Regions from separate parts of the Pseudomonas sp. P108 genome, predicted to be linked through region 1. Evidence: predicted binding sites of a transcription regulator. Region 1 holds the regulator's gene; each other region holds the start of a gene.
What was found. Region 1 encodes FliA, which starts transcription of late flagellar genes. Its sites were predicted from a motif close to CTAAAGTTTNNNNNNNNNNNGCCGNTAA; they were not measured.
Positions count from the first base shown of each region.

Region 2: the regulator FliA is predicted to act here: its motif matches at 2,362-2,389, upstream of flgM (flagellar biosynthesis anti-sigma factor FlgM).
Region 3: the regulator FliA is predicted to act here: its motif matches at 5,977-6,004, upstream of QOM10_RS00665 (methyl-accepting chemotaxis protein).
Region 4: the regulator FliA is predicted to act here: its motif matches at 2,836-2,863, upstream of QOM10_RS28495 (methyl-accepting chemotaxis protein).

Region 1 covers NZ_CP126691.1:1,885,794-1,893,792, forward strand. Annotated here, with positions in the region: gene flhA (flagellar biosynthesis protein FlhA) at 1-1,626, shown strand, start outside; gene flhF (flagellar biosynthesis protein FlhF) at 1,638-2,978, shown strand; gene fleN (flagellar synthesis regulator FleN) at 3,095-3,925, shown strand; gene fliA (RNA polymerase sigma factor FliA) at 3,922-4,662, shown strand; gene QOM10_RS08300 (chemotaxis response regulator CheY) at 4,829-5,200, shown strand; gene QOM10_RS08305 (protein phosphatase CheZ) at 5,219-6,007, shown strand; gene QOM10_RS08310 (chemotaxis protein CheA) at 6,062-7,999, shown strand, end outside.
Region 2 covers NZ_CP126691.1:5,002,998-5,010,996, forward strand. Annotated here, with positions in the region: gene cheR (protein-glutamate O-methyltransferase CheR) at 1-453, opposite strand, end outside; gene QOM10_RS21990 (chemotaxis protein CheV) at 500-1,432, opposite strand; gene flgA (flagellar basal body P-ring formation chaperone FlgA) at 1,515-2,276, shown strand; gene flgM (flagellar biosynthesis anti-sigma factor FlgM) at 2,425-2,751, shown strand; gene QOM10_RS22005 (flagella synthesis protein FlgN) at 2,800-3,267, shown strand; gene QOM10_RS22010 (flagellar brake protein) at 3,356-4,102, shown strand; gene QOM10_RS22015 (MFS transporter) at 4,175-5,566, opposite strand; gene QOM10_RS22020 (glutamine synthetase family protein) at 5,636-6,877, opposite strand; gene QOM10_RS22025 (sensor histidine kinase) at 7,078-7,770, opposite strand; gene QOM10_RS22030 (tetratricopeptide repeat-containing response regulator) at 7,767-7,999, opposite strand, start outside.
Region 3 covers NZ_CP126691.1:131,958-139,956, forward strand. Annotated here, with positions in the region: rRNA gene rrf (5S ribosomal RNA) at 54-169, shown strand; rRNA gene rrf (5S ribosomal RNA) at 277-392, shown strand; gene QOM10_RS00645 (PepSY domain-containing protein) at 465-1,643, opposite strand; gene QOM10_RS00650 (TonB-dependent siderophore receptor) at 1,721-4,225, opposite strand; gene QOM10_RS00655 (FecR family protein) at 4,314-5,315, opposite strand; gene QOM10_RS00660 (sigma-70 family RNA polymerase sigma factor) at 5,315-5,815, opposite strand; gene QOM10_RS00665 (methyl-accepting chemotaxis protein) at 6,120-7,999, shown strand, end outside.
Region 4 covers NZ_CP126691.1:6,404,017-6,412,015, forward strand. Annotated here, with positions in the region: gene QOM10_RS28490 (aldose 1-epimerase family protein) at 1-535, opposite strand, end outside; gene QOM10_RS28495 (methyl-accepting chemotaxis protein) at 755-2,731, opposite strand; gene QOM10_RS28500 (LysR substrate-binding domain-containing protein) at 2,914-3,834, opposite strand; gene QOM10_RS28505 (NorM family multidrug efflux MATE transporter) at 3,994-5,388, shown strand; gene QOM10_RS28510 (bifunctional diguanylate cyclase/phosphodiesterase) at 5,516-7,189, opposite strand; gene rep (DNA helicase Rep) at 7,452-7,999, shown strand, end outside.

The sequences.
Region 1 (7,999 bases):
GCCGACCTCAACGCCGGTCTGATCGACCAGAACCAGGCCAAGGCACGCCGTCAGGAAGTCGCCCAAGAGGCCGAGTTCTACGGTTCGATGGACGGTGCCAGTAAGTTCGTCCGTGGTGACGCCATCGCTGGCCTGCTGATTCTGTTCATCAACCTCATCGGCGGCATGGCCGTCGGTATCTTCCAGCACAACATGAGCTTCGGCGATGCGGGCAAGGTTTACGCCTTGCTGACCATCGGTGACGGTTTAGTGGCGCAATTGCCATCACTGTTGTTATCGACAGCGGCAGCGATCATGGTGACCCGTGCTTCCGGTTCGGAAGACATGGGCAAACAGATCAATCGCCAGATGTTCGCCTCGCCGAAAGCGCTGGCAGTGGCGGCCGGTCTGATGGCGGTCATGGGTCTAGTGCCGGGCATGCCGCACTTCTCGTTCCTGACCATGGCCGCGCTGGCTGCGGGCGGCGCGTACCTGTTCTGGAAGAAGCAGAACGTGGCCAAGGTCGTAGCGCTGGAAGAGGTCAAGCGCCAGCAGGAACTGCTGCCGTCGCCGGCTCGCGCCATGGAAACCAAGGAGCTGGGCTGGGACGACGTGACGCCAATCGACATGATCGGTCTGGAAGTCGGTTATCGCCTGATCCCGCTGGTGGATCGCAACCAGGGCGGGCAGTTGCTGGCGCGGATCAAGGGTGTGCGCAAGAAACTCTCGCAGGATCTGGGCTTCCTCATGCCGACCGTGCACATCCGCGACAACCTCGATCTGGCGCCAAGCGCCTATCGCCTGACCCTGATGGGGGTGATCCTCGCCGAAGCGGAGATCTATCCGGATCGTGAACTGGCGATCAACCCGGGTCAGGTCTACGGCACGCTCAACGGTATCAACGCCAAAGATCCGGCTTTCGGCCTGGAAGCGGTGTGGATCGAAATCAGCCAGCGCGCGCAGGCACAATCGCTCGGTTACACCGTGGTCGACGCCAGCACCGTGGTTGCGACGCACTTGAACCAGATTCTGTACAAGCACTCCAGTGAGCTGATCGGCCACGAAGAAGTGCAGCAACTCATGCAATTGCTGGCCAAAAGCTCGCCGAAACTGGCAGAAGAGCTGGTGCCGGGCGTGGTCACGTTGTCGCAGTTGCTCAAAGTGCTGCAAGCGCTGCTCGCTGAACACGTACCGGTGCGCGATATCCGCAGCATTGCCGAAGCCATCGCCAACAACGCCGCGAAGAGTCAAGATACCGCCGCGTTGGTGGCCGCTGTGCGGGTCGGCGTATCGCGCGCCATCGTCCAAAGCATTGTAGGCACTGAGTCCGAGCTGCCTGTGATCACCTTGGAACCAAGGTTGGAACAAATATTGCTCAATAGTCTGCAGAAGGCAGGACAAGGCTCGGAAGAGGGCGTTCTGCTGGAGCCAAGCATGGCCGAGAAGCTGCAGCGCTCGCTCATCGAAGCGGCGCAGCGTCAGGAAATGCAAGGTCAGCCGGTGATCCTGTTGGTCGCTGGCCCGATCCGCGCGATGCTCTCGCGCTTTGGCCGCCTCGCAGTCCCTGGGCTGCATGTGCTGGCCTACCAGGAAATACCGGACAACAAGCAAGTGACCATCGTTGCGACAGTAGGGCCCAACGGCTGAGGTAGTGGTTTATGCAAGTTAAGCGTTTCTTTGCCGCCGATATGCGTCAGGCCATGAAGCTGGTTCGTGATGAGCTGGGCGCTGATGCCGCCATCATTGGCAACCGCCGCATTGCTGGCGGTGTCGAGCTGACGGCGGCACTGGATTACAAATTGTCGGCGCTGGCGCCACGGGTTCCGAACATGGAACTCGAAGACGAGCTGCGCAAGACCCAGTCGCGCATCGTCACCGCCCAGGCCGAACTGAGCCTGCGTGGCGAAGCCGACGGCAACAGCAATCGCCAGATCTTCGCCGGGCTGCCGTTGACCGCTGGCCTGCCGCTGACTGCCGCTGAACCGCTGAGCGAGCCGACTTACGCTGCTCCAGCGCGTCCGGCCCCGGCGCCTGCGCAGTCTTCTGGCGGCGTTGATCCGCGTGCACTGGATTCGATGCGCTTTGAATTGAACAGCCTGCGTGAGCTGATGGAAGTTCAGCTCGGCACCCTGGCCTGGAATCAGTTGCAAGGCAGCCGTCCGGCGCAAGCCAACCTGTATCGCCGTCTGCAACGTATCGGTCTGTCCGGCCCGTTGTCGCGCGATCTGCTGGCGATGATCACTGACATCGAAGAGCCGCGTCAGGCCTGGCGCATGCTGCTTGCGCACCTGGCGCGGATGATTGCCGTACCGGAAGTCGAGCCGCTGGAAGAGGGCGGTGTGATTGCCATGGTCGGCCCGGCCGGCATGGGCAAGACCACCACGCTGGCCAAGCTGGCCGCGCGTTATGTGCTGAAATACGGCGCGCAGAATGTCGCGCTGGTGAGCATGGACAGCTTCCGCATCGGTGCGCAGGAACAGCTGAAGACGCTGGGCCGCATTCTCAATGTGCCGGTGACTCACGTCGATCCGGGCCAATCGCTGGTGCAAGCGCTGGATCCACTGCTGCGCAAACGCGTGGTATTGATCGATACTGCCGGCCTGCAAGCCAGTGATCCGGCCCTGCGCATGCAGCTCGAAAGTCTGGCCGGGCGTGGCATTCGTTCAAAAAATTATCTGGTCTTGGCAACCACCAGCCAGAAACAGGTTCTAACCGCCGCTTATCACAGTTACAAGCGTTGCGGGCTTGCCGGCTGCATCCTGACTAAACTGGATGAAACGGCCAGCCTTGGCGAAGTGTTGAGCCTGGCGATCAGTCATGAATTGCCGGTCGCGTACCTGACCGATGGCCCACGGATTCCGGATGATTTGCATCTGCCGCGCCGTCATCAACTGGTCAGCCGCGCCGTCAGCGTGCAAATGCAGGAAGAACCCAGCGAAGAAGCCATGGCTGACATGTTCGCTGATATCTATCACAGCCCGACCAAGCAGGTAGGCTGAGGTATTCATGAACAGTTTTTGTACCTACATCGATGGTCTGCCATGCATTGTTCCGGTTGTGAACGCGCAGCCAGTAATGTGGCCTCCGTCTATGCAAGACAAGGTAAAGAAATAACATGGGCAGCATGCATCCCGTACAGGTGATCGCGGTGACCGGCGGCAAAGGTGGCGTCGGCAAGACTAACGTGTCAGTGAACTTGTCTCTGGCGCTGGCAGAGCTTGGCCGTCGGGTCATGCTGCTGGACGCCGATCTGGGACTGGCGAACGTCGACGTTTTGTTGGGTCTGACCCCTAAACGCACATTGGCCGACGTGATCGAAGGCCGCTGCGAATTGCGCGACGTGCTGTTGCAAGGCCCCGGTGGCATTCGCATCGTCCCGGCCGCGTCCGGCACGCAGAGCATGGTGCACCTGAGCCCGGCGCAACATGCCGGTCTGATTCAGGCGTTCAGCGACATCGGCGACAATCTCGACGTACTGGTGATCGACACCGCTGCGGGTATTGGTGACTCGGTAGTCAGTTTCGTACGCGCAGCGCAAGAAGTGTTGCTGGTGGTCTGCGACGAGCCGACCTCGATCACCGACGCCTACGCGCTGATCAAATTGCTCAACCGCGATTACGGCATGAACCGCTTCCGCGTCCTCGCCAACATGGCGCAGAGCCCGCAGGAAGGGCGCAACCTGTTCGCCAAGTTGACCAAGGTCACGGATCGCTTCCTTGACGTGGCCCTACAATACGTCGGCGCCGTGCCTTACGACGAAAGCGTGCGTAAAGCGGTGCAGAAGCAGCGTGCGGTGTACGAAGCCTTCCCGCGTTCCAAGTGCGCACTGGCGTTCAAGGCGATCGCGCAGAAGGTCGACACCTGGCCGCTGCCCGCCAATCCGCGTGGCCACCTTGAGTTTTTCGTCGAGCGCCTCGTGCAGCAAACGGCAGGGCCCGTGCTATGACCGCAAGCGGTATGAACTACTACAAGAAGTCGGCACGTGACGCGCAGTACGAACTGATCGAGCGTTACGCGCCACTGGTCAAACGCATTGCCTACCACTTGCTGGCACGCTTGCCGGCGAGTGTGCAGGTCGAAGACCTGATCCAGGCCGGGATGATCGGCCTGCTCGAAGTCTCGACCAAATATGACGCCAGCAAAGGCGCCAGTTTCGAAACGTACGCGGGCATTCGAATCCGCGGCGCGATGCTCGACGAAGTGCGCAAAGGGGACTGGGCGCCACGCTCGGTTCACCGCAATACCCGTATGGTCAGCGACGCAATTCGCTCAATTGAAGCTAAAACCGGCCGTGATGCTAAAGATCACGAGGTTGCGGCCGAACTCCAATTGAGTCTCGACGATTACTACGGGATTTTGAATGACACCTTGGGCAGCCGCCTGTTCAGTTTCGACGACCTGCTGCAGGACGGCGAACACGAAGGGCTGCACGAGGATGGCGCGAGTGCTCATCTTGAGCCGTCACGCGATCTGGAAGATGAACGTTTCCAGGCTGCGTTGGCGGACGCGATTGCCAATTTGCCGGAGCGTGAGCGACTGGTGTTGGCGCTGTACTACGACGAAGAGCTGAACCTCAAGGAGATCGGTGAAGTCCTTGGCGTCAGTGAATCGCGGGTCAGCCAGTTACACAGCCAGTGCGCGGCCCGTTTGCGGGGGCGTTTGGGGGAGTGGCGAGCGCGCTGAAGGCAGTGTGGGGACACTGCGAACGAGGCTGGTGCGGTGATGAACGGCACCGGTCTTGCTCTGTTGTGCTCCAGACAGTCTTCGAGTGCTGCGCCGATTGATTGAAGTGGCGCGTCCAGGTGCTGGGCGCGTTTAAGACTGCTTGGAGGTCGAATTGAACAAAGACATGAAAATCCTCATCGTTGATGACTTCTCAACGATGCGGCGGATCATCAAGAACCTGCTGCGTGATCTTGGGTTCACCAACACCGTCGAGGCTGACGATGGCGTCACTGCCATTCCGGTGCTCAACAGCGGCAGCATCGACTTTCTGGTAACGGACTGGAACATGCCGGGCATGACCGGTATCGACCTGCTGCGTCACGTGCGTGCCGATGAAAAACTCAAGCACTTGCCGGTGTTGATGGTGACGGCTGAAGCCAAGCGCGAGCAGATCATTGAAGCCGCTCAGGCCGGTGTAAACGGCTACGTAGTCAAACCTTTCACGGCTCAGGCGTTGAAAGACAAAATCGAGAAGATTTTCGAACGCATCGGCTGATGAACGCGCGGGGGAGCTATGGAGCATAACGAATCTTCACAGGGCGATTTCGAGTCGACCCTGAAAAAACACGCGGTCGAACTGGTCGAAAGCCTTGAAAAAGGCAGGTTCGGTGACGCTGTGCAACTGATCCATGAGCTCAATCAGACCCGTGACCGTGGCCTGTACCAGGAAGTGGGCAAGCTCACACGTGAACTGCACAGTGCGATCGTCAACTTCCAGATCGACCCGAACATGCCGCAGGCCGAGGAAGTGTCGCAAATCACCGACGCCACCGAACGCCTGGGCTATGTGGTCAAGCTGACAGAGGCCGCGGCCAACCGCACCATGGATCTGGTGGAAAGCGCCACGCCGGTGGTCAACAGTCTGGCTGATGAAGCGCAGACGTTGAGCGCCGATTGGGGTCGTTTCATGCGTCGCGAGGTCGGGGCTGAAGAGTTCCGCGAACTGGCGCGCCGGGTCGACGGTTTTCTGTCACGCAGCAGCACGGACAACCGTGCGGTGTCGAGCAATCTCAACGACATCCTGCTGGCCCAGGATTACCAGGACCTGACCGGTCAGGTGATCAAGCGTGTGACCCAACTGGTCACCGAAGTCGAAAGCAATTTGCTCAAACTCGTGCTCATGGCCAGTCAGGTTGACCGCTTTGCGGGCATCGAACATGACCGCGCCGCGATGCTTGCAGAAAAAGATCCACAAAAACATCTCTCGCAGGGTGAAGGTCCGCAGATTCATGCCGATAAACGAGAAGACGTTGTGTCCGGTCAGGACGATGTGGACGATTTGTTATCCAGCCTTGGATTCTAGTGTTTTGGAATTTTAGGTTTTTTGGGTTTTTAGACCTGTAGGAGCACCCCATTAATGAGCTTCGGCGCCGATGAAGAGATCCTTCAGGATTTCCTGGTTGAGGCCGGCGAGATTCTTGAGCAACTGTCCGAACAACTGGTCGAGCTGGAAAGCCGCCCGGATGACGCAGATCTGCTCAACGCAATTTTTCGCGGTTTCCACACTGTAAAAGGGGGCGCCGGCTTCCTTCAGCTCAATGAGCTGGTGGAGTGCTGTCACATCGCCGAAAACGTGTTCGACATCCTGCGCAAGGGTGAACGTCGCGTTGATGCAGAACTGATGGACGTTGTTCTCGAAGCACTGGACGCGGTGAACAGCATGTTCACTGAGGTTCGTGAGCGTGCTCCGATCACCGCCGCCACCCCGGAACTGCTGGCCGCCCTGGCGCGTCTGGCCGAACCGCAATCGGCGGACGCCGCCCCGGCTTCGCCAGTGGCCGAGATGATCGAAGAACTCGTCGTTGAAGGCGACGCGTCGGGCGACATCACCGATAACGAATTCGAACAGCTGCTGGATTCGCTGAACGCCGTCAAGGCCGAAGCCGAAGCCCCGGCCGCTGCTGCACCTGCGCAAACGGCCAATGAAGCAGCGAGCGATGAAATCACCGATGCCGAGTTCGAGTCGTTGCTTGATCAGTTGCACGGCAAAGGTCAGTTCGCGGTGGACGCAGTTGCACCAGCGGTGGCAGCCCCTGCGGCACCGGCCAAGGGCGACAGCTCTGACATCACCGACGACGAATTCGAAGCCCTGCTCGATCAGTTGCACGGCAAGGGCAACTTTGCCGTCGATGCGCTGGAGTCGGCGATTGCTTCGGCACCGGCGCCGGCTGCTCCAGCGGCCGCCGCTGCCGGCAGTGATCTGATCAGCGATCACGAGTTCGAATCGCTGCTCGACGAATTGCACGGTAAAGGCAAGTTCTCCGAAGTCGGCACCGCTGCTGCTGGCAGTGCTTCGACCGTCGCCACGCCTGCTGCCAAGGCACCGGCCGCTGCTGCAGCGCCCAAGCCTGCCGCCAAGCCTGAGCCGAAAGCCGAAGCGCCAAAACCGGCTGCCGCTGCTGCACCGGCTCCGGCCCGTGCTGCGCCGACACCGCCACCGGAAAAACCGGCGAGCGAAGCCGAAACCACCGTGCGCGTCGACACGGCACGTCTCGACGAAATCATGAACATGGTCGGCGAGCTGGTGCTGGTGCGTAACCGTCTGGTGCGTCTGGGCCTGAACAGCGGCGATGAAGCCATGCAAAAGGCAGTGTCTAACCTCGATGTGGTCACGGCTGACTTGCAGACCGCCGTAATGAAGACGCGGATGCAGCCGATCAAGAAGGTCTTCGGGCGCTTCCCGCGTCTGGTTCGAGATCTGGCGCGGCAGTTGAAGAAAGAGATCAACCTGGAACTGGTGGGCGAAGAAACCGACCTCGACAAAAACCTTGTCGAGGCCCTGGCCGACCCGCTGGTCCACTTGGTGCGCAACGCGGTCGACCACGGCATCGAGTCGCCGGAAGAACGCGAAGCGTCGGGCAAGGCCCGTGGCGGTCGTGTTGTTCTGGCGGCCGAGCAAGAGGGCGACCATATCCTGCTGTCGATTTCCGATGACGGCAAAGGCATGGACCCGAACGTCCTGCGCGCCATCGCGGTTAAACGCGGGGTGATGGACAAGGATGCGGCCGATCGCCTCAGCGATACCGAGTGCTACAACCTGATTTTCGCCCCGGGTTTCTCGACCAAGACCGAGATCTCCGACGTGTCCGGCCGTGGCGTCGGCATGGACGTGGTGAAGACCAAGATTTCCCAGCTCAACGGTTCGATCAACATCTACTCGACCAAGGGCCAAGGCTCGAAGATCGTCATCAAGGTGCCGCTGACCCTCGCGATCATGCCAACCCTGATGGTCATGCTCGGCAATCAGGCGTTTGCGTTCCCGTTGGTCAACGTCAACGAAATCTTCCACCTCGAC
Region 2 (7,999 bases), 3.1 Mb from region 1:
CAGCATAAGACCGGACAGGTCGGTGGCGACAATCTGCACACCCATCTTCAACTGGCCAAGATTCGTGCGCTCGAACTCGTCGATCGACATCGACAGCGAGTACGGTTCCTGACCCGACGAGCAGGCTGCCGACCAGATCCGCAGACGCTGGTTGGGGCTGGCCTTGATCGCTTCAGGCAGCACCTTGTTCTTCAAGACTTCAAACGGATAGGTGTCACGAAACCACAGGGTTTCGTTGGTCGTCATGGCATCGACCACCTGCTCGCGCAAACCGCTGCGCGGCTGGGTCTGGATGCGCTGAACCAGCTCACCCAGGGACTTGATGCCTTGCTGCTCCATCAGTTTGTTGAGACGGCTCGAGACCAGGTACTGCTTGTTTTCACCGAGCAAAATGCCACAGGCTTTTTCCAGGAAGACCCGGAACTGTTCGAAATCCAAATTACCCGTAGACAATGATGCCGCCTCTTAAATCGTGTTGACCGCCAAGGGCAAAGCGCCCTCAGCTGATATCTGCTGCTTTGATCCGGTCGACTACCCGGGATGCCAGGTCATCAGGGCGGAATTTGGCCAGGAAGTCATCTGCACCGACTTTCTTGACCATCGCCTGATTGAATACCCCGGACAACGAAGTATGCAGGATGATATGAAGCTTTTGCATGCGTGCGTCGCCGCGGATTTCCGCCGTCAGGGTGTACCCGTCCATCTCCGGCATCTCGATGTCGGAAATCATCATCAGGAACTCTTCTTCCGGCTTCTTGCCCTCGTCGACCAGCTTGCGCAGGTAATCCAGCGCCTGTTTGCCGTCGTTCAGCGCCACCACTTCGACACCGATCGTCTGCAGACAACGCGTGACCTGCTTGCGCGCCACCGATGAGTCATCGACCGTCAAGACACGCAAAGACAGTGCCTTGGTCTGGGTCTCGACATCGACCACGCCCACCGAAATCGCTTCCGGTGTCGGCGCAACTTCCGCCAGCACTTTCTCGACGTCGATGATTTCGACTAACTGATTGTCCACCCGAGTCACAGCGGTCAGGTAATGATCGCGACCGGTGCCCTTGGGCGGCGGATGAATCTCTTCCCAGTTCATGTTGACGATGCGCTCCACCGAGCGGACCAGGAAACCCTGGGTCTTGGTGTTGTACTCCGTGATGATCACGAACGGGTTGTTCTTGTCCTTCAACGCTCCGGAACCGGTGGCCATTGCCAGATCAAGGATCGGAATGGTCGCCCCCCGGATATTTGCCACCCCGCACACGACAGGACTGGACTTGGGCATCAACGTCAGCGACGGGCACTGCAACACTTCCCGCACCTTGAACACGTTGATTCCATAGAGCTGCTGACCGTCAAGACGGAACAACAACAACTCCAGGCGATTCTGCCCCACCAGTTGCGTGCGCTGGTTCACCGAATCCATTACACCAGCCATGCCCAGACTCCTACACCAACGCCAAGTGTTGTTGCGACGCACATTCATTGCTAAACGGCACGGCGCTTGCTTTTTAACTCGTATGAACGCTCAAACGACATTTTTCCGACACCTGACCTCCCGCGCTCGCAAAAGCCTTTGCGCGATGTCAGCCGTCTGCTGCTTTTTCGCTGGCAGCCCTGCCATTGCTGATGCGGTTACCTTGCCTGACATGCTTATCGGCGTCACTCAGGGCTTTCTTGAGTTCACCGTAGAAGACTATCTGGCTACCAGTCAAACGGAAGGTCGCTACGAAATCGAAGTAAACCAGCTCGACCCCCGTATGCGCATGCCTATGTGCGACAAGGAATTGACAGCGACTTTGGAGAGCCCGGCACGTCCGTTGGGCCGGGTCACGGTGAAGGTCCGCTGTGAAGGCGCCTCGCCCTGGACCGTGTTCGTGCCCGCTCAAGTCCGCCTGTTTCGCGAGATTGTGACGACCACGCGGCCACTGAAACGCGCAGGGATTATCGAGCCACAGGACGTGACCTTGCGAGAGCGCGACGTAAGCACGATCAACCAAGGCTTTCTGACTTCGGTAGACGAAGCGATCGGGCAGAAATTAACCCGACCAACGGTCGCCGATCAGGTGATTACACTGGTCCATCTGGAACAGGCCGAAGTGGTTCGCAAGGGCGATCAAGTGGTCATCACCGCACGCAGCGGTACGCTGGCCGTGCGCATGCCCGGTGAAGCACTGGCCAATGGCGGTTTGAAAGAACAGATACGCGTGAAAAACCTCAATTCGCAACGGGTCATCAAGGCGCAAGTCACCGCGCCCGGCCAAGTGGAAGTGGCGATGTAGAAAACTGGCGCTGACCCCGGCTGTTCCCTAAACTGTGCCGCAGCAGGACACGCGCCGGCGCATGCAAGGCTCATTGTAAATGTGCCTAAAGTTTTCCAGAGGGTGGCCGAAAACATGGCAAGCGTCCAAATTCCCAGAGGTTTTTATCATGGTCATCGATTTCAGCCGTTTGAACAACTCCTCGTCACTTACGGGCAGTACACGTACCAGCAACGCCAAGGAAACCGCCGAAACCGGTACCTCTGCGCCGCTGAATACCCAGGCCGAAACGGCCAGTACCGCAAAAAGCGGGGAATCGGTACACCTCAGCAATGAGGCTCAACAGTTGCAGAAGGTCACTGACAAGCTGCGCGATCAGCCTGCTGTCGACAAAGCCCGTGTGGCCGAGTTGAAAGCCGCGATTGCCGATGGCAGCTATAAAGTCGACAGCAACCGTGTAGCCAGCAAACTGCTCAACTTCGAAGCCCAGCGCTAGGCCTTTGCCTGCGCCAGGCTTTTGGACGCTTAAAACCCAAGGCCAGCCATGCACGACACTAATTTATTGCAACTGATCAACGACGACTTTGCTCCAGCTCAACAATTGCTGGAGTTGCTGCAAACCGAATCCCTCGCGTTGCACGGTCGCGACATGCCACTGCTCGAAGAAATTCTGGCGCACAAACAGGCATTGATCATTCTGCTTGAACAGCATGGCCGCAAGCGCAGCGAAATCCTTGCCAGCCTCAACCTGCCAACCGATCGTTCAGGTCTTGAGCAACTGGCTGGCCAGTCGAGCATTGGCGATCAGTTGCTGAGCCAGGGCGATGCCCTGACCGATCTGATCGCTCAATGCCAGGCGGCCAACGTCAAAAATGGCCAGTCGATCCAGATCCAGCAGGCCGCCACGGCCAATCAGCTGAAGATCCTTACCGGTGGTGAAGCGCCAGCGCTTTATAACGCCAGCGGTACATTTGCCAAACCCGCCGTACCGCGTCCGCTCAGCCAGGCATGAGCCGTTGATGCGCCAGCTCTATCAACCCGCGGAACATGCTGGCAAAATGCTGGCTAGTCGTCATATTTTGTCTGGAGATTGATAAACCGTGTCCAACGCCCTCAGCGCGGATGATGCTCCGCAGCCCCCTAAGGTGCTTACCACGCCACTGGAAATCTCCAGCAACCTGCGCCAGCTGCAAGAAAGCCACGATCCGCTGATCATCACCTTCCATGAGCGCAGCCAGCGTTTTCAGAGCTACCTGATCAAGGTCGACCGCGACAGCGCTTCGATCGCTCTGGACGAAATGATCCCGCGCGATGGCGAACGCTTTCTGCTGGCCGGTGAGCCGTTCAAGGTCGAAGGTTTTCATGACGGTGTGCGCATTGCCTGGGAGTGCACCGGCACGCTGAATATCGAGGAATCCGAGGGTGATCGCTTCTACACCGGCGAGCTACCGACCGAAGTGGTTTACCACCAGCGCCGCAATGCTTTCCGCGCCGCGCTGAAACTGACTGATCTGGTCAGCGTTGAACTGGGCGGCGAAAAGCTCAAGACACCCATCAACGGCAAACTGCTGGATATCTCCGCGACCGGCTGCAAGCTGCGTTTCGAAGGCGATATCACTGATCGTCTGCAACTGGGCCAGGTCTATGACCGCCTGATCGCCCCGCCGCTGTTCGGCAACCAGCCAACCTCCGTCGAACTGCGTTATCTGCACTTCGAAGAAAAACTCAACATCACCTTCGCCGGCCTGCGCTTCCACAACATCAGTGGTCAGGCTGCACGCAACGTTGAGCGTTTCGTTTATCAGCTGCAACGTGAAGCACGCCGTTTCGACAAAGACGATATGTGATTTGCAGCGACAATAAAAAGGGCAGTCCCTGGCGGGGCTGCCCTTTTTTATGCGTGGTGTTTTTTGTTCAGCTCAAGGTCTGCCGCCACTGAGATCTGGCGCGGGCTTGTCGTTGCCACTATCCGTTTCAGTTTCTGCCGCAGGCTCTGGTTGTGTATCGGGTTCAGGCGCAGGTTCGGGAGTCGGCGGCGCTTGCACAGGGTCCTGCACCATCTGCTCCTGCACCACCTGCTCGTCTACCCGAGGGTCAAGCGCGGCCACCAGCGGCGAGCTGGACATGCTGTCAGGCATGGCCACGTGATGCAGCGGCGCGTCGTCGACCTGATGCAGATTGGTCACGGCTTTCGGCCGGATCCGCCACACCAGCACCAGTGCGAAGAAACTGAAAAACGCATACAGGCTCTGACTGCCAAACAGCTTCATCAGCACACCCGCCAGCAATGGCCCGATGCTCGCGCCGACACCGTAAGTCACCAACAGCATCGCCGTCAGCGATACCCGCCGATCACCTTCGACATGGTCGTTGGAAAACGCCACCGCCAGCGGATACAGACAGAACTGCACCAGCGAACACAAGAAGCCAACGCCGAACAACACCTCCAGCGGCACCTGCGGCAGGATCGCCAGCGGCAACGCAGCCAGTGCGAGAAACCCGGCGAAGCAGCGAATCAACAGCGCCCGATCATAACGGTCGGACAACCAGCCCAGCGGCCACTGCACCAATAAGCCGGCAAAGATGCAGCTACCCATGAACAGACCGACCTGCTCGGTCGACAGCCCCTGCTGCGAGGCATACAGCGGCGCCAGACCATAGAACGAACCGATGATCAAACCGGCACCCAGCACCGTACTCAGCGACTGCGGCACCCGCTTGATAAAGAAACGCGGCTCCATCGGTGCCGGATGCAGGGGCGCCGGGTGAATCCTTCGAGTCAATGTCACAGGCACCAGGCACAGCGCGAAGCACAGCGCGACCAGCATCAGCAGCTCCAGACCCAGCCCGGGGTGCATGACCAGAATCAATTGACCCAGCACCAGGCCAAGGTAAGACGCAATCATGTAACCGCTGAATACCAGACCTCGCTGATTGGCATCAGCCTGCTCGTTGAGCCAGCTTTCAATCACCATGTATTGGCACATCATGCCCAGACCGACAATGGTCCGCAGCACCAGCCACGCCGGCAGCCAATCGACCAGACCATGGCCAAGCACCGCCGCCCCGACGATCCCGGCACAGGCAGAATAAGCGCGGATATGCCCGACCCGGGCAATCAGTCGGTGACCGATCTTGCCGCCCAGCACCAGGCCGAAATAGTTTGCCGCCATCAACGCACCGACCCACAACCCGTCGACGTTGTCAGCGGCCAGGCGCAGGGCCAGATAGGTCGATAGCAGGCCCGAGCCGATCAACATCATCAGCGAGGCGAAATACAGCGCTCGAAAGGATTTCCAGATTTGGCGCATCGGCGTTCCGAGCGGCTCCTTGCAGTAAAGACCGGGCTACCAAAACGATAGCCCGATGGCGACGGTTCGTCAGGCCTGGGCTGCTAGAACACGCCGTTCCCAGGGAGTGATTTCATCAAAGAAGCTGGTCAACTCCATGGTCTTCGAAGCGATGTAGCCTTCGATGAACTCCTGTCCGAACAGTTCCCTGGCCAATTGACTACGTTTCAGACGTTCGAGGGCGGCGTGCAAAGTACATGGCAACGAAAGATTGTCCGGCACCTCGAACTCGCCCTGAATGGCTTCGCTCGGTTCCAGCTCATGCTCGATCCCATGCAAGCCGGCGGCCAGACTCGCGGCGATCGCCAGATACGGATTGGCATCGGCGCCCGGCAAACGGTTCTCGACCCGACGTGCGACCGTCGAACTCGCCGGAATGCGCAGCCCGGCCGCACGGTTGTCGTGGGACCAGCACGCGTTATTCGGTGATGCGTACGGATGGCACAGACGCTGATAGGAGTTCACATTGGGTGCAAACAGTGCGGTGAAATCAGCCATGCCTGCCTGCTGACCACCGATGAAGTGGCGGAACATCGCTGTCGGTTCACCCTGCTCGTCACTGAAGACATTCTTGCCGCTGTTGCTGTCAACGATGCTCTGGTGAATGTGCATCGAACTGCCCGGCGTGTGCGCCAGTGGCTTGGCCATGCACACCACGGTCAGGCCGTGCTTGAGCGCAACTTCCTTGAGCAGGTGTTTGAACAGAAAGGTCTGGTCGGCCAGCAGCAGCGGATCACCGTGCAGAAGATTGATCTCGAACTGGCTGACGCCCATCTCGTGCATGAAGGTATCGCGCGGCAAACCGAGGGCCGCCATGCATTTATAGACTTCGTTGAAGAACGGCCGCAGACCATTATTGGAACTGACACTGAACGCCGACTGGCCATCCTCGCGACGACCATCAAGGCCCACCGGCGGACGGAACGCTTGGGTCGGATCAGTGTTCGGGGCGAAGACAAAGAATTCCAGCTCGGTCGCCACCACCGGCGCCAGGCCGCGCGCAGCGTAACGGGCAATGACTTTTTTCAACTGGCCACGGGTCGACAGATTGGAGCTTTCGCCAGTCAGTTCATCGGCATCGCAAATGGCCAGGGCTCGGGGGTCGTCGCTCCACGGCAGGCGATGGATCTGGGTCGGCTCGGCAATCAGTGCGAGATCGCCGTCATCGCTGCCATAAAACCGCGCTGCCGGGTAACCGCCCATAATGCATTGCAACAGCACGCCCCGCGCCAGTTGCAAACGCCGCCCTTCGAGGAAACCCTCGGCGGTCATCACTTTGCCCCGGGGTACGCCGTTCAAATCCGGCGTGACACATTCAATCTCATCAATGCCCGTCAATCGCTGCGCGAGTGAACGCTGGCCATCGGTTGTCATGACGCAATCCTTGTTATTGTGCGAGCCGCGAACGGCGACCCGTACAAAATAGGCTTCGGCTGTTCGGAATATCAAGCAGCGTCAAACAAAAAGGCGCGTCACGGCAGATAAAGGCTGAACACCCCGCCACCGAGTGGACCGCCGTTGCGGATTTCGGTGCGACCTTCAACACCGTTGCGCTGATGCAGCGCTGCGATGCGGTTGGCGAAATACAAACCGAGTCCGGTGCTGCCACTGCTGTGATTGATGCCTTGCACGTAATCAGCCTGACGCTCGAGCATCTCGGCCGGATAGCCGTCGCCGTCATCGTTGATGCTCAGCACCAGTTGTCCGGCCTCGTCACTGACGGTGATCAGCAGCGACTCGCGAGCATAACGAATGGCGTTGTTGATGCAGTTACCAAGCACCGAGGCAATCAACTCACGGTCGAAGAACCCCAGCGGACTCAACGGATCGACTTCATACGTGGCGATGATCCCGCGACTGGCAAACACCTCTTGATGCGCCGCCAGTTGCGCCTCGATAAAGTCATCGAGTTCGTGATACGCAGGTTGCAGCGGCAACTGATTGACGCCGAGCTTGTACAGCCCGAGCAACTGCACCAGCATGCCGTTGAGGTGGGCGAACTCGAAGTCGATCACGCCCTGCTCCGTGCCTTCGCGCAGTTCTTGCGGCAAGCGCCCCAGCCATTGGCTGTGAGCCTGCATCAGCATGGCCAGCGAGTTCTTCATGTCGTGGACAGTGGAGGCGATCACCGTAGAAAAATCCAGAGCCTGCTTGTCGTGGTTCATTCGCCAAACGCCTTGCTTTTCAGCTTCTGATAACGCGCAAAACGCGCGTCGGTGTCGGGCATCAGGCCAACCATTTTCAGGCAGGCCCGACATTCTTCCAGCTCCGCCGACGGCACACTGGTGTCGGTGCCGTGCAGCAGCGACTGGGCCATGTTGAGCGCGATACTGATGTTCTTCGGTTGCATCTTCAGCGCCTTGCGGAACACCTCGCGGGCCTCGACCAGGTTGC
Region 3 (7,999 bases), 1.8 Mb from region 1:
ATACCCAATTTGCTGAAGCGAGGCCACAAGGCCACGACTCAGTACCCGAATTTCTTGACGACCATAGAGCGTTGGAACCACCTGATCCCATCCCGAACTCAGCAGTGAAACGATGCATCGCCGATGGTAGTGTGGGGTTTCCCCATGTGAGAGTAGGTCATCGTCAAGATTAAATTCCAAAACCCCTGTCTGCTAACGCAGTCAGGGGTTTTGTTTTAGTAGAAACATCCGTTTTTGCTGGCTTGTTACCGTGTTGACGGGCCAGATACAGAATTTCTTGACGACCATAGAGCGTTGGAACCACCTGATCCCATCCCGAACTCAGCAGTGAAACGATGCATCGCCGATGGTAGTGTGGGGTTTCCCCATGTGAGAGTAGGTCATCGTCAAGATTGAATTCCGAAACCCCTGTCTGCTTACGCAGACAGGGGTTTTGTCATTTCAGGGCCAGGCAACATCAGCGATCAAACCGCTTTGCGTGCCTTGCTGATACGTCGAGCCTGCCATTTACGCCACCAGATGTAGACGCCAGTCCCTGACAACCCTGCAATCAACAGACCTAACACCGCGATCATGACTTGCCCTGTAACGCCAATGATCCGCCCACCATGTATCGGCAATTGCAGCCGATAAAACTGCTCTCCCAACGTTCCCTGCCCTGCAATCTCCTGGCCTAACAAGCGCCCGTCCGTACCATGAAAGAACAACCAGGATTTGCCATGAGCTTCTGTGTCGTGTTGTCCAAATCCTGCGCCGTAAAAGTTGTATTCAATGCTGTAATACAACTCTCCGATCGCCGCTGTCAGCCCTAGCCTTTTCCCCTCCTGTAATGCCCTCTCGTATGCCTGTTGATAACTCAATCGCGTCACCCCCAGGTCTGCGGGAGTCATTCGTCCTCGTGCCTCATAGACGCTCGGTTCAATCGGCGAAAATAACGAAACCGCTGGTTTGAATACCTGACTCGGCAAGTTCATGGCGACGCTGCTGACCGCGATCGGCAGCAGCAACAACCATAGCCATAAACCCCCGGCGCGATGCAGGTCGAAATTCAGCCGATAGGCATGGCCGCCCTTCACTTTCCAGGCAGTTGACCACTTCTTCCAGAACGGCTTTCCACGCGGCAATGTCAGCCAAAGCGCAATGAAACAATCGATCACCCAGGCAATCGCAACCAAGCCCATCAACAACAATCCCCAGTTCCCCGGCAGCGTCAGGTTGTAATGAAACTCGAGAATGAACGGGACAAAATTCTCCCGCTGAAAACAGCACTCACCCCAGTAGCGCTGGCCCTTTTGCTCAGCATTTACCGGATCCAGATAGAACACCTGATTACGCTCGGCAAATGGTTTGCCGGTCGCCGGATCATTACGCGCGACCGCAGCGAGCAACGCCGTATGCCCCGACTCATCCGGATACTCCATGTACCAGACCTGCAACTGCGGATGCGCAGCCTGCACGGCATCAACCAAATCACCGGGTGGCAGCCGCTCGCCTACGGCAGACGCCGCATAAAATTCCGGGTTCAACCATTCATCCAATTCATGATTGAACGCCAGAATGCTCCCGGTAATACCTGCCAGCAGCAAAAACACTGCCGTGGCCAAGCCGATATAACGGTGCAACAACACCAAAAACGCACGCATGAGAATTTCCCCACAGAAACGACAAAGCCAGCCCCTGAAACATCAGGGGCTGGCTTTTTTATGCACAGGACAAAGGCCTAGAACTGGTAGCTGACCGTCGCCGCCACGTTGCGCTCTTCGCCCATGTAGCAGAAGTTCAGACTGGCGCAGGAGGCGACGTAGGATTCGTTGGTCAGATTGTTCGCATTCAGACGCACGTCGACGCCCTTCAGACCGACCTTGCCCAAGTCATAACCAATCGAGGCATCAAACAACGTGTAGGAGGGCACCTTCATGGTGTTCTCCGCATCCGCCCAGCTATAGCCGACATACCGCACACCGCCGCCCAGGCGCAGGCCATCGAGTGCGGCACTGTCGAATTTGTAGTCCGCCCATAACGACGCCATATGCCGCGGCGCCTGCGTTGGTGAGTTGCCTTTGTTTTCGATCACGTCGGTTGGCGTGCTCAACGTACTGACCATCGACTTCGAGTATTCGATATCGGTGAAGGTGTAGCTGCCGAGGACTTTGAGGTTGTCGGTCAACTGCATGTGCGCTTCCAGTTCCAGACCTTGGGAGCGCACAGCACCGACCGCGCGATAGAAGTTTTCCTGCGGCAGTTTGGTCGCCAGGTTCTCCTGATCGATGCGGAACAGCGACGCGGTGAACAAGTTGTCAGTACCCGGCGGCTGATACTTCAAACCGACTTCCCATTGTGTGCCATCGGTAGGGGCCAGCGGGTTACCGGCGCTGTCGGCATAGGAGTTCGGGTTAAACGATTCGGAGTAGCTGATGTACGGCGCCAAGCCGTTATCGAACAGGTACAACGCACCGGCCCGGCCAGTGAGTTTGGTGCGCCGATCATTGATTTCCGTGCCGACCGGACGTCCGGCTTCAGCGATACGGTTTTCATCCGACGTCTCGACCCAGTCCTGGCGCAGACCCAGCGAGAAACGCCAGTTGTCCATCTCGATCAGGTCTTGCAGGTAAACCCCGGTCTGCTCCAGGCGCCGCAGGTAGCTGGTCTCGCCATACATGTCGATCGCCGAGTTGCCATATACCGGATTGAACGCGTTGATCGGCGCGAGTCCGCCACTGGTCCAGTCGACCACGGTTTTACGCCGCTGATAATCCGCGCCCATCAGCACCGTGTGTTTGGTCGCACCAGTAAAAAATTCGGCCTGGAGCATGTTGTCGACGATGAACGCATGCAGGCGCTCATCACCGCCAGTGTAATAGCGGTTCAACTCGTTGCTGGTCGGCGAGGTCCAGCCATAGGCGTAGACCTGATCCATGTTTACTTTGGAATCGAGGTAACGGAAATTCTGCCTTGCGGTGAAGACATCGTTGAAGCGATGTTCAAACTGATAACCGAACGATTGCTGATCACGCGAATAGCCATCGACGCCCGGCTCGCCTTCGAAGAAGTGCGGCGAGATGCGGTTGCCGTTGCGCTGATCAATTGTGCCGTCCGCCGGTACGCCACCGTGGTAACCGCCATCCGGATCGTGTTGCAGATAAGCCTGTAGCGTCAGTGAAGTGTCTTCACTGAAATCGATACTGAGGGTCGGTGCGAGGGCGAAGCGCTTTTCCTTGTTGTGGTCGAACTGCGTGTCGGACTGATCCGTTAAGCCGATCAGACGATAGGCAATGCGCTTGTCGTCATCGACCGGGCCACTGAAGTCAAAACCGACCCCGCGCTGGCCCTGAGTGCCGACCGTCGCTTGAACCTGATGGTAAGCCTCGTATAACGGTTTCTTGCTGGTCAGCGCCACCAGTCCGCCTGGCGAACTGCGGCCGTACAGCACCGACGACGGGCCCTTGAGAATGTCCACGCGCTCAAGGAAATACGGATCGACCTGCATGGTGCTGTAAGTGCCGCTGTCGCCCATCGACTTGAGGCCGTCGAGGTAGATGTTGTCCACCGAGCCGTCGTTGAAACCGCGCATCGCCACATAGTCATAGCGGTGAGTCGCGCCGTACGGGTTGGTCAGCACGCCTGGGGTGTAGCGCATTGTCTGCGAGACAGTCTGCGAGCCCTGGTCATCCATTTGCTCGCGAGTGACCACGGACACACTTTGCGAGGTTTCCAGTAGCGCAGTACTGGTCTTGGTGGCGATCTGGCTGTGAGTGGCGTTGTAGCCGTCCATACTGCCCAATGCGTTACCGAGGGCGAAACCTTTGATATCGGTGGTTGGCAGGGCCAGTACTTCGGATTCAGCGAGCGGACGCAGGATGTAACTGCTGCCGTCCTGGCTGACCGCTTCCAGGCCGGAGCCGCCGAGCAAATGGCTCAGCGCCTGATCGGTCGAATAATCGCCCTGAACGCCTGGCGATTGCCGGCCTTGAGTTTGCTGCGGGGTCATCGACAACGTGATGCCGGCCTGACGGGCAAACTGATTCAGCGCCTCACCCAGCGGACCCGCGGCAATGTTGTAGCGATGGCTGACTTCACTGGCCGCCGGATTATCCGCCATGCTCAAACCGGGCATCACACTAACGCCCAGCGCCGTGGAAAAAAGCGCTGCCCGAACGGCGTGGCGCAGCAGGCCCGATTCGGCAGTTAAATTCAGAGTGTTCTTACAGGTGGCGGGGACAGTCATTGTAGGTTTCCGTAGGAAGTCGCAAACGCTTGAATTGAAGTGCTTACTGACTAAGCCGGACCTGCAGCAAAAACCCGCCAAAATAATTTCAGGCGACGCGCTCCAGCGTCACCCACCAGCGCGTGCGATAGCGCAATTGCACTGGCAACGTCTGCGGCAGGATGGCCAACAGCTTGTCGGTGTCTTCCAGGCGGAATACCCCGGACAAGCGCAGATCTGCCACCTCCGCCGCGCAGTTCAGAAAGCCCTGACGATAACGCCCGACTTCAGCCATAAAGTCGCCCAGACGCATGTTGCGCGTGACGATCAAGCCGTCGACCCAGGCGCCGGCATCCATAGCCAGCGGCGGCGCCGGGCGAACCCGATGGTGATCGATCAGATAACTTTGCCCCGCCAGTGCCTGTACCGAAGTGCTGCCGGAACGGATCGCAACCTGACCATGGGTGACGCTGAGCAGAGTGCAATCATGTTCCTGACGCAGGATGAATCGGGCGTCGAAAGGTTCGTAAGTGCCGTGACGGTTTTGTATCCGCAGCGGTTGATCAGACGACGCCCCCTGATCAGCGCCGCCACAGGTGACGATGATCTCGCCGCGCGTCAGTTTGATCAGCCGCCGCTGCGCGGTGTAATCCAGATCCACTGCACTCGCGGTGTTGAGTTCGATCCGCGTGCCATCCGGCAACTGGAAGCCGCGCCGCTCGCCCGTCGCTGTAGCGTAATCGGCGCTCCATTGCTGCCAAGCGGCAGTGTCCTTGGCCAGCCATGCAGCGGAGCCCATCAGCAATGCGCCAGACAACAACTTCAAGGCCTGTCGCCGGCCCAAACCCTGAGCACTGTTTTCCAGAGTGTTGAACGCCACTTGCGCACCAGGCACCGCGCGCAGGTTATTGCTCAATTCGGCTTGCAGCGACTGCACCCGTTGCCAGGCCAGTTCATGCTCATGATGTTCGGCGCGCCACTGTTCACACTGGCGGTTCAGGCGCGGATTGCCATGATTGTTGCGCAGGCGCAACAGCCAGTGAATGGCCTGTTTGACCACCTGTTGCTGCGGCTCGGTGCGACGGCCAAGAGAAAGATTATCCACAGGCATCAGTTTTCGTACCGCAGCACGTAGCAGTGATACAGCGCGTCGGCGATGTAACGTTCGACCGAGCGCAACGACAGGCCCATCTGTTCGGCGATCTGCTTGTGGGTCAAACCTTCGCACTGCGCCAGCAGAAACGCCTGACGCACTTTCGGCTTCAGTCCTTCAAGCATCCGCGCGATGCTTTCCAGCAATTCGATCACCAGTGCGCGGGCTTCGGCGCTTGGCGTTTCGGCTTCGGGTAGATGCGCGATGGTTTCCAGATAGGCGCGTTCGATTTCCTCGCGACGCCAATGATCAATCACCAGACCACGCGCGATGGTGCGCAGAAAGGCGCGAGGTGCTTTGAGTTCGAGGCGTTCGGTGCGTTGCAACAGGCGTACGAAAGTATCCTGGGCCAGATCCGCCGCATCCGCCGCGTTGCCCAAACGGGCGCGCAACCACGCGTTAAGCCAGCCGTGATGACTACTGTAAAGCGTCTGTACTGCAAACTCGGGTGAGGACATGAACGCGAACGTCACAAATGATAATTACTCGCATTGTCATCAAGGGTTACGAAATTTGCAACTGTCACCCGAAGATCAGCACTGAAAAACATCGGGCAGAACGCTCTGGCACGCCGTTCGGCGGGAATCCGGCAGAAATGCCATCCATTTCCCACTCAGCCCTAAGATTTCTCCGACACGTGCCGACAGACTGGTGAGACATGCGTGCACCAAAGTAGAGCGGCCAGAAGAACGCTGCCTGCGCTGTACATGGAATGTTGCATCCGGAACGCATCCCCACTTTTGGCATAAGAAGTCCCATGAAATGAATCTCAAGTTCAGCCATAAAATCCTGTTGGCCGCCTCGGGCGTCGTGGTCCTGGCGTTCGCGCTGTTCACCCTCTACAACGACTATCTGCAGCGAAACACCATTCGCCAGAACCTCCAGTCCTCCGTACAGCAGGCCGGTGATCTGACCGCCAGCAGCGTGCAGAACTGGATGAGCGGGCGGATTCTGGTGCTGGAAAACCTCGCGCAGAACGTTGCCCATCAGGGCAAGGACGCCGACTTCCCGGGTCTGGTCGATCAACCGGCCTTCACCTCGAATTTCCAGTTCACCTACGTCGGTCAGGCCAACGGTGTGTTCACCCAGCGCCCTGACGCGAAGATGCCGGACGGCTACGACCCGCGTCAGCGCCCTTGGTACAAGCAAGCCGTTGTGGCTGACAAAACCATGCTGACGCCGCCGTACATGGCCGCTGTCGGTGGCCTGGTAGTGACCATCGCCATGCCGGTGAAAAAGAACGGCGAGCTGCTCGGCGTGGTCGGTGGTGACCTGAGCCTGGAAACCCTGGTGAAGATCATCAACTCGGTGGACTTCGGTGGCCTCGGCCACGCGTTCCTGGTCAGCGCCGACGGTCAGGTGATCGTCAGCCCGGACAAAGATCAGGTCATGAAAAACCTGAAAGACATCTACCCGAACACCAGCGTGCGCATCGAGAAGGGCAACCAGAACGTGGTGCTCAACGGCCAGGAACGCATTCTGTCGTTCACCCCGGTCAGCGATCTGCCGAATGCGCAGTGGTACATCGGTCTGTCGATTGATCGTGATAAAGCCTACGCCGCACTCAGCCAATTCCGTACTTCGGCACTGATCGCAATGTTCGTTGCGGTGGCCGCCATTGCGCTGCTGCTGAGCCTGTTGATTAACGTGTTGATGCGTCCGCTGACCACCATGGGCCGCGCGATGCAGGACATTGCTCAGGGTGAAGGCGACCTGACTCGCCGTCTGGTTGTGGAAAGCAAAGACGAGTTCGGTGAATTGGGCAGCGCGTTCAACCAGTTCGTTGAGCGGATTCACGCCTCGATTTCCGAAGTCTCCTCGGCGACTCGCCATGTGCATGACCTGTCGCAACGGGTGATGGCTTCGTCCAATGCCTCGATCGTCGGCTCTGACGAGCAAAGTGCACGCACCAACAGCGTCGCCGCGGCGATCAACGAGCTGGGTGCCGCTACGCAGGAAATTGCGCGCAACGCCGCCGATGCTTCGCAGCATGCCAGTGGTGCCAGCGAGCAGGCCGATGACGGTCGTCAGGTGGTCGAGCAGACGATTCTGGCGATGACTGAACTGTCGCAGAAGATCAGCCTGTCGTGCACCCAGATCGAAACCCTGAACGCCAGCACGGACAACATCGGCCACATCCTCGATGTGATCAAAGGCATTTCGCAGCAGACCAACCTGTTGGCGCTCAACGCCGCGATCGAAGCAGCGCGTGCCGGTGAAGCCGGACGTGGTTTTGCCGTGGTGGCGGATGAGGTGCGTAACCTCGCCCATCGCACCCAGGAATCGGCGGAAGAGATCCACAAGATGATCACTTCCCTGCAGGTCGGTTCGCGTGAAGCGGTGACCACGATGAATGCCAGTCAGGCCTCCAGCGAGCAGAGCGTGGAAGTGGCCAACCAGGCCGGTTTGCGTCTGGTCAGCGTGACCCAGCGCATCGGCGAAATCGACGGTATGAACCAGTCGGTGGCAGCGGCCACTGAAGAGCAGACCGCCGTGGTGGAAACTCTCAACGTCGACGTTAACCAGATCAACCTGCTGAACCAGCAGAGCGTGGCCAACCTCAATGAAACATTGAAGGATTGTGATGCGTTGTCGCAGCAGGCCAACCGCCTGAAGCAATTGGTCGACAGCTTCAAGATCTG
Region 4 (7,999 bases), 2.1 Mb from region 1:
GCAGACTGATGGCGTAGGGCGGCTTTTCGTCGATGTGCAGCATGACCGTACTGGCCGGGATGTTGGCGGCGCGTCCGTGCAAGGTCAGCAATTCACCATTGTCCATACCGGGATGGCCGACCCACTCGTAACCGCAGCGGGTCACCAGCTCGTTGAAACCTTCCAGCCAGCCCAGCCCACCGCGTCCGTTAAGTTCAATGAAGGCTGGGTTGACCACGTCCTTGACCGGCGAATCCCAACCCATGCGTACATTGCCAACAGAAGCTTGCAAGACATTCATGCCTCGGGTTGGCACCACCGAGAGTTTCATCGTGCCGTTATCGATATCAACAATGCTGACGCCTTCCTGCCGCCCACCGTGCAAGGTACGCAGGCTTACGGAGAAGGGTTTGTCGGTTTTCACACCGATCTGCTCACTGGTGATGCTCCAGTTTTCTGCGGGCTTGTTGGTATCGAGAAGGACGTAATCCCAGGCCATGGCGTGGGAAGCAGCAGTGAAGGCGCCGAGGGCGACGGCGAGTTTGAGCGGGGTCATGGCAGCAGCCTTTATTGGAGTTGTGCCATTTTTATAGCGCTGCGGAAACGTTTCAGCAAGTGTATTAGATCGACAGATCGCCTGTTCTGCCGGAGATCTTCAGTGATGCAATCGCGAGCAGGCTCGCTCCCACAGGGGATCCGGGTCTTCACAAAATCTGTGAATCACACCGAACACTGTGGGAGCGAGCCTGCTCGCGAAAGCTATTTCAAAGGCGCATCAACGAAAGCGATCAACCTCGGAACGCAAATCCGCCGCCAGCTTCTCAAGCTCCTTGGCGGTAACAGCCAGGTTCGACACAACCTCACGCTGCTCACTGTTGGCCAGTGCGATGCTCTGCAAATTACTGCTCAACAACGTCGCAGTGCTGCTCTGCTCCTGAGTCGCCGTGGTGATCGCGGCAAACTGCTGCCCCGCCGAACGGCTCTGCTCGTCAATACGCGCCAGCGCCGACGCCACGTTGGCGTTGCGCGACAAGCCTTCCTGCATCAGCACATTGCCCTGCTCCATGGTGCTGATGGCGTTGCCGGTTTCCTGCTGGATGCTGTGGATCATGCTGGAAATTTCATCAGTCGCCTGGCGGGTACGCGAGGCCAGGCTGCGCACTTCATCGGCTACCACGGCAAAGCCGCGACCTTGTTCGCCGGCACGGGCCGCTTCAATCGCAGCGTTGAGTGCCAACAGGTTGGTCTGCTCGGCGATCGAGGTGATCACACCGACGATGCCGCCGATTTCCTGCGAACGCTGACCGAGGGTGTTGATCACGCTGGCGGTGCTGTTCAGGGCGCCAGCGATTTGCTCCAGCGAGGACGACGCTTCTTCCATCGAGCTGCGGCCAATCTGGGTTTGCTGGGCGTTTTCCTGCGCCAGACGCTGGGTCGCGCCCATGTTGTCGGCAATGTTCAGCGAGGTCGCGCTGAACTCTTCCACTGCGCCGGCCATACTGGTGATTTCGCCGGACTGTTGCTCCATGCCTTCATAGGCACCGCCGGACAAACCGGACAGGGCCTGGGCACGGCTGTTGACCTCTTCCGAGGAGCGACGAATGTGCTCGACCATGGTCGACAGCGCTTGGCTCATCTGGTTGAACGCGCGGGACAGCTGACCGATTTCGTCGTTGCTCGACACGTTCAGGCGCACGCTCAGATCACCGGCGCCCAAGGCTTCCGCCTGACGGACGAGATCGCTCAGTGGCGCCAGTTTGCTACGCAGCAACCAGACCACGGAACCGACCGCCAGCAGCATCGCCAACAGACTGCCGATCGCCAGTTGCGTACCGACGCTCCACGTCACTGCGCGGATTTCGGCTTTCGGCATGCTTGCTACCACCGACCACGGGCCACCATCAAACGGCACCGCGACGCTGTAGAAATCTTCGGACTTGTCGCCCCAGAACTGACCTTTGCCCGGCGATTTCGCCAGATCCTTGATCACTGGAATCGCTTGATCCAACGCCTGCACACCTGCCGGTGCAACCAGCCATTTGCTCTGCTCATCGAGCAGCGCCAGCGAGCCGGTCTGGCCAATGCGGAAGCGCTTGAGGTTGTCGAACTGGGCGTTTTGAGCATCGGTGTAATCGAAGCCGACGAACAGCACCGCAATCACCTTGCCGCTGCCATCGCGCACCGGGGTGTATTGGGTCATGTAGGAACGATCGAACAGCAACGCGCGGCCGACATAGCTCTGCCCCGCCATCAACTTCGCGTACGCCGGGTGCGCGTGGTCAAGCAAGGTGCCAATGGCGCGAGTGCCGTCCTGCTTGGTCAGCGAGGTGCTGACCCGTACGAAGTCTTCGCCGCTGCGCACGAACAGCGTGGCGACGCCGGCGGTCATCTGCTTGAACTCGTCGACTTCCTTGAAGTTGTTGTTCAACACTTCGCTGCCCAGGTGCAGGCCCGGGGTCTGGGTGCCGGCCACCGTCACCGGTTCACTCGGGTGAATGCTCAGACCCGCGCTGAAGCGCTTTTCGAACAACCCGCTGAGCCGCTGGGTGCTTTCACGCAGCGTGCCGTGAAAGGTGCTCAGTTGGTCGGCCAGCAGCCGCGCCTCACTGGCCAGATGCTCTTCACGGGTAGCGAGGTTTGCGGAATCCAGCGAACGCAGGGCGAACACCGTACTGCCACTGATGACTATCGCCAGTATCACGGCGAGGGCGAGACCTAACTGTGAGGCGATCCGAGCGCGAGGTTGAGACATGACAGCTCCTGGCCGAACTTTCCGATCCTCCTTGATCGCAGCTCGGATAATTTTTAATAGTGGGGGTGAATCGTGGATACCGGCACGACGGTTCCACATGCACGTATTCGGCGGTAAAGCCGAATACTTGAGCGAGCAGCAGGGTTATGGCACAAGGCCGCCATTGTGGCGGCTCGAACGTTTCAGCTCAAGCGCGCAACCGCCGGCAGTTCCATGGCGCGGACTTCGCCTTGCAGGAAGTCGCTGAGGCGGCGCAAACGTTCACCTCCCGGACGGGTCTTTGGCCACACCAGGTAATAATTCAGTCCGCTGGCGACGGCCGTCGGCCACGGCAGGCTCAGTCGTCCCTGCGCCACATCTTCGGCGACCATCAACAGGTCGCCCATCGACACACCATAACCGCGCGCCGCGGCGATCATCCCTAACTCGAGGGTATCGAACACCTGTCCGCCCTTGAGCGACACCTGATCGGACAGCCCCATGTGCTCCAGCCAACTGCGCCAGTCACGACGATCCGGGGTTGGATGGAGCAATTCGGTGGACGCCAGCCGGGCCAAATCCCATGGCTGATCATTCAGCAGGTTTGGCGCACCCACCGGAATCAGTTCTTCGGGAAATAACAGGCTCGCCTCCCAGTCCGGTGGAAAATGCCCGTCACTCAGCAACACCGCGCAATCAAACGGCTCATCGTTGAAGTCCACCGAATCCACATCCATCCAGGCGCTGGTCAGTTGCACTTCGTTGCCCGGCTGCAAGTGGCGGAAGCGACTGAGCCGTGCCAGCAGCCAGCGCATGGTCAGGGTCGACGGCGCCTTCATGCGCAGAATGTCGTCTTCGGCGCGCAAGGTATTGCAGGCCCGCTCCAGCGCCGTGAAGCCTTCGCGGATGCCGGGCAACAGCAGGCGAGCGGCCTCGGTCAGTTGCAGGTTGCGACCACTGCGATGGAATAGCCGGCAAGCGAAATGATCTTCCAGCGTTCGAATATGCCGACTGACTGCGCTCTGGGTGATCGACAACTCTTCCGCCGCACGGGTGAACGAACTGTGCCGTGCCGCTGCTTCAAATGCGCGCAGGGCATACAAGGGAGGAAGACGACGAGACATGCAGAAAGCTCCTATAGCGGGATGCAGCCAGTCTGACGAAAACTGCTCAAGATGAGTTTTAATCATGCCACCCATCCTTTTTATCCCTTTGTGCAAAACCTGCCAAGCGCCGAGAATCGACGGTCTTCTGTTCCCTCTGAAAATCGAGTGGTGATGACCATGCAGCATCCTGTGCGTACCGAACTCTGGGCCATTCTGCGGCTGGCAGGGCCGTTGATTGCTTCACAGTTGGCACACATGTTGATGGTGCTGACTGACACTTTAATGATGGCCCGCCTGAGTCCCGAAGCGCTCGCGGGCGGCGGTCTCGGTGCAGCGACTTACTCGTTCGTATCGATTTTCTGCATCGGCGTGATTGCGGCAGTCGGCACGCTGGTGGCGATTCGCAAAGGCGCCGGCGACATCATCGGCGCTGCACGGCTGACTCAGGCCGGGTTGTGGCTGGCGTGGCTGATGGCGTTGGGCGCCGGGTTGTTGCTGTGGAATCTGAAACCGGTGTTGCTGTTGTTCGGCCAGACCGAAACCAACGTCAACGCCGCCGGGCAATTCCTCATCGCCCTGCCCTTCGCCCTGCCCGGCTACTTGAGCTTCATGGCCCTGCGCGGTTTTACCAGCGCGATTGGCCGGGCGACGCCGGTGATGATTATCAGCCTGGCCGGCACGGTGGCCAACTTCCTGCTCAATTACGCGCTGATCACCGGCATGTTCGGCCTGCCGAAAATGGGTCTGACCGGGATCGGCCTGGTCACGGCGATTGTCGCCAACTGCATGGCGTTGGCATTGGCCTGGCACATCCGTCGGCATCCGGCGTATGACGCTTACCCTTTACGTGCGGGCCTGTCGCGACCGAACCGGCAATACCTGAAAGAACTGTGGCGCCTCGGTCTGCCGATTGGCGGCACCTACGCTGTGGAAGTGGGCTTGTTCGCCTTCGCGGCGCTGTGCATGGGCACCATGGGCAGCACGCAGTTGGGCGCACACCAGATCGCCCTGCAGATTGTTTCGGTGGCATTCATGGTGCCGGCGGGGATGTCGTACGCAATCACCATGCGCGTCGGCCAGCATTACGGCGCCGGTCAATTGAGCGATGCACGGATGTCCGGCCGGGTCGGGATCGTCTTTGGCGCCGTGGTCATGCTGGGTTTCGCCATGGTGTTCTGGCTGCTGCCAAATGAGTTGGTCGGGTTGTTCCTCGATCACAACGATCCAGCGTTTGCCGAGGTGATTCGCCTCGCGGTGAGCCTGCTGGCGGTGGCGGCGTGGTTTGAGTTGTTCGACGGTACGCAGACGATTGCCATGGGCTGCATACGTGGGCTCAAGGATGCGAAGACCACGTTTCTGGTCGGGCTCGGCTGCTATTGGCTGATCGGCGCGCCGGCGGCCTGGTGGATGGCGTTCCACTTGAACTGGGGGCCGACGGGGGTCTGGTGGGGATTGGCGTTGGGGTTGGCGTGTGCAGCGGTGAGTTTGACCCTGGCGTTCGAATGGAAGATGAAGCGGATGATTCGGCTGGAGCCGCAATCTCGGGGCTTCAACATCCCTCAGCCTGAATGAGATTCCCCTTGTGGGAGCGAGCCTGCTCGCGAATGCGATCGGCCAGTCAAATCATCTTTGCCTGACACACCGCTTTCGCGAGCAGGCTCGCTCCCACAGGGGCTCATGCCTGACCCGGAGATTGTATTTAGCTGACGATTTCCAGGGCTGACTGCTGGCTTGAGCCGAAGGTTAGATATTCAACCAGTTCCGCCAACGGCAACGGTCGGCTGATCAGATATCCCTGCACCTGATCGCAGCCAAACCCACGCAGCAGCTCCAGTTGCTCCGGAGTTTCCACCCCCTCCGCCACCACTTCCAGATGCAGGTTGTGCGCGAGATTGATCATCGCGTGCACCAGTTTGCGGTTCTCCTCGCGCTGCTCCATGCCGCCGACAAAGCTCTTGTCGATTTTCAGCAAGGTGATCGGCAGGCTGTTGAGGTGCACGAACGAGGAAAACCCGGTGCCGAAGTCATCCAGCGAGAAACGCACACCGAGGCGGCCGAGGGCGTCCATGGTCTGCTTGACCAGATCGCTGCGGCGCATCACTGCGGTTTCGGTCAGTTCAAACTCCAGCCACTGCGCTTCAACACCGCGCTCAGCAATCAAGCGACTAAGCGTCGGCAACAACTGACTGTCCTGAAACTGGCGGAACGACAAGTTGATCGCCATGTGCAGCGCCGGCAACCCGCGCTCGCGCAACGCCTGCATGTCACGCAGGGCTCGGGAAATCACCCAGTAACCCAGCGGCACGATCAAACCGCTCTGCTCGGCCAAAGGGACAAATTCACTGGGCGGCAGCAAACCGCGTTCGCCATGGCGCCACCGCACCAAGGCCTCGAGGCCAACAATCTGGCCATCCTGAAGATTCAGGCGTGGCTGGTAATGCAGCTCCAGCTCATCGCGACGCAAGGCCCGGCGCAGTTCGCTTTCCAGATCAGCCATGCTCCGCGCATTGCGGTTGATACGTTCGTTGAAGATATGAAAGGTGCAGCCCTGGGTACTTTTCGCTTGCTGCATGGCGATGTGCGCGTGCCACATCAGCGGGTCAGCGCCACCCTGCGCACGGGCATGGGCGATGCCGAGGCTGGAGCCGATCAGCAGGCTTTCGCCATCAACCCAATACGGTTCGGCGAGCGCTTCGGTGATGCGTTCGGCCATCCATTCGGCGCGCTGCGGCGCCCGGCGGGTGTCGATCAGCAAAGCGAATTCGTCGCTGCCCAGCCGCGCCAGTTGATCACCGGCCTCCAGCTGACTTTTCAGCCGCGCGACAACCTGCAGGATCAAGCGATCGCCAGCCTGATGGCCAAGCGCATCGTTGGCATGACGGAAGTTGTCGAGATCGAGATGCCCGAGGGCCAGGCCACGACCGTCGTTTTCCGCGAGGCGCGCGGCGAGCAAGGTCTGGAAACCCTGACGGTTGGCGATGCCGGTCAGCGGGTCCTGTTCAGCGAGGCGTTGCAGGGTGTTTTCGAGAACGCCGCGTTCGCGCACATGGCGCAGGCAACGGCGCAGCATATCGGCGTCGAGGGTATCGAACACCAGCCAGTCACTGACGCCAACCGGCGCGGTGTCCGGTTCGTGTTCCAGCAGCAATACCGTCGGCAGGCTGCAACGGCCGGGTGCCGGTTGCAATGCAGGTATGGTCAACAACACCGCGTGGCGGTTGTCTTCGAACAAACTGCTGACCGACTCCCAGCTCGGCGCGCTGATCAGCACCGCCGCGCTCCCCATCGGAGCCAGACACTCACGCAATAACGCTGTCCACGCCGGCTCTTCGGCCAGTAGCAGCAAACGCAAGGGTTCGACAGGCGTAGACAAGCTAGCTCCCTAGACTCTGCAAAGATGTGGGCGGGGCATTATGCCGTTGCGATGTTCAATGACCAAATGACAACGGTTATCAAAACGTTATTTTGTGTCACGAATGAGTACATTAGCCGCAAAATCACCGCGCATCCTCCGCGAAAGTAACAAAACCGGCAAATTTGAATCGCGTGATACGTCACAAGTCGGAGAGAGCAGCACAATTCTCTGAGCCTGTTAAAATGCCGGCCCATTTCGTCAACGACTCCCGAATTTTCGTATGTCCCGACTCAATCCCCGGCAGCAAGAAGCCGTGAACTACGTCGGCGGCCCTCTATTGGTGCTCGCCGGTGCTGGCTCCGGCAAGACCAGCGTGATCACGCGCAAAATCGCGCACCTGATCCAGAACTGCGGCATCCGCGCCCAGTACATCGTCGCCATGACCTTTACCAACAAGGCCGCGCGCGAGATGAAAGAGCGGGTCGGCACCCTGCTGCGGGCCGGCGAAGGGCGCGGCCTGACCGTCTGCACCTTCCACAACCTCGGTCTGAACATCATCCGCAAGGAACACGTGCGGTTGGGCTACAAACCCGGTTTTTCGATCTTCGACGAGACCGATGTAAAAGCGCTGATGACCGACATCATGCAGAAGGAATACGCGGGCGACGACGGCGTCGACGAGATCAAGAACATGATCGGCGCCTGGAAAAACGACCTGATCCTGCCGCCTCAGGCGCTGGAGAACGCGCGCAATCCCAAGGAACAGACCGCCGCGATCGTCTACACCCACTATCAGCGCACGCTCAAGGCGTTCAACGCGGTGGATTT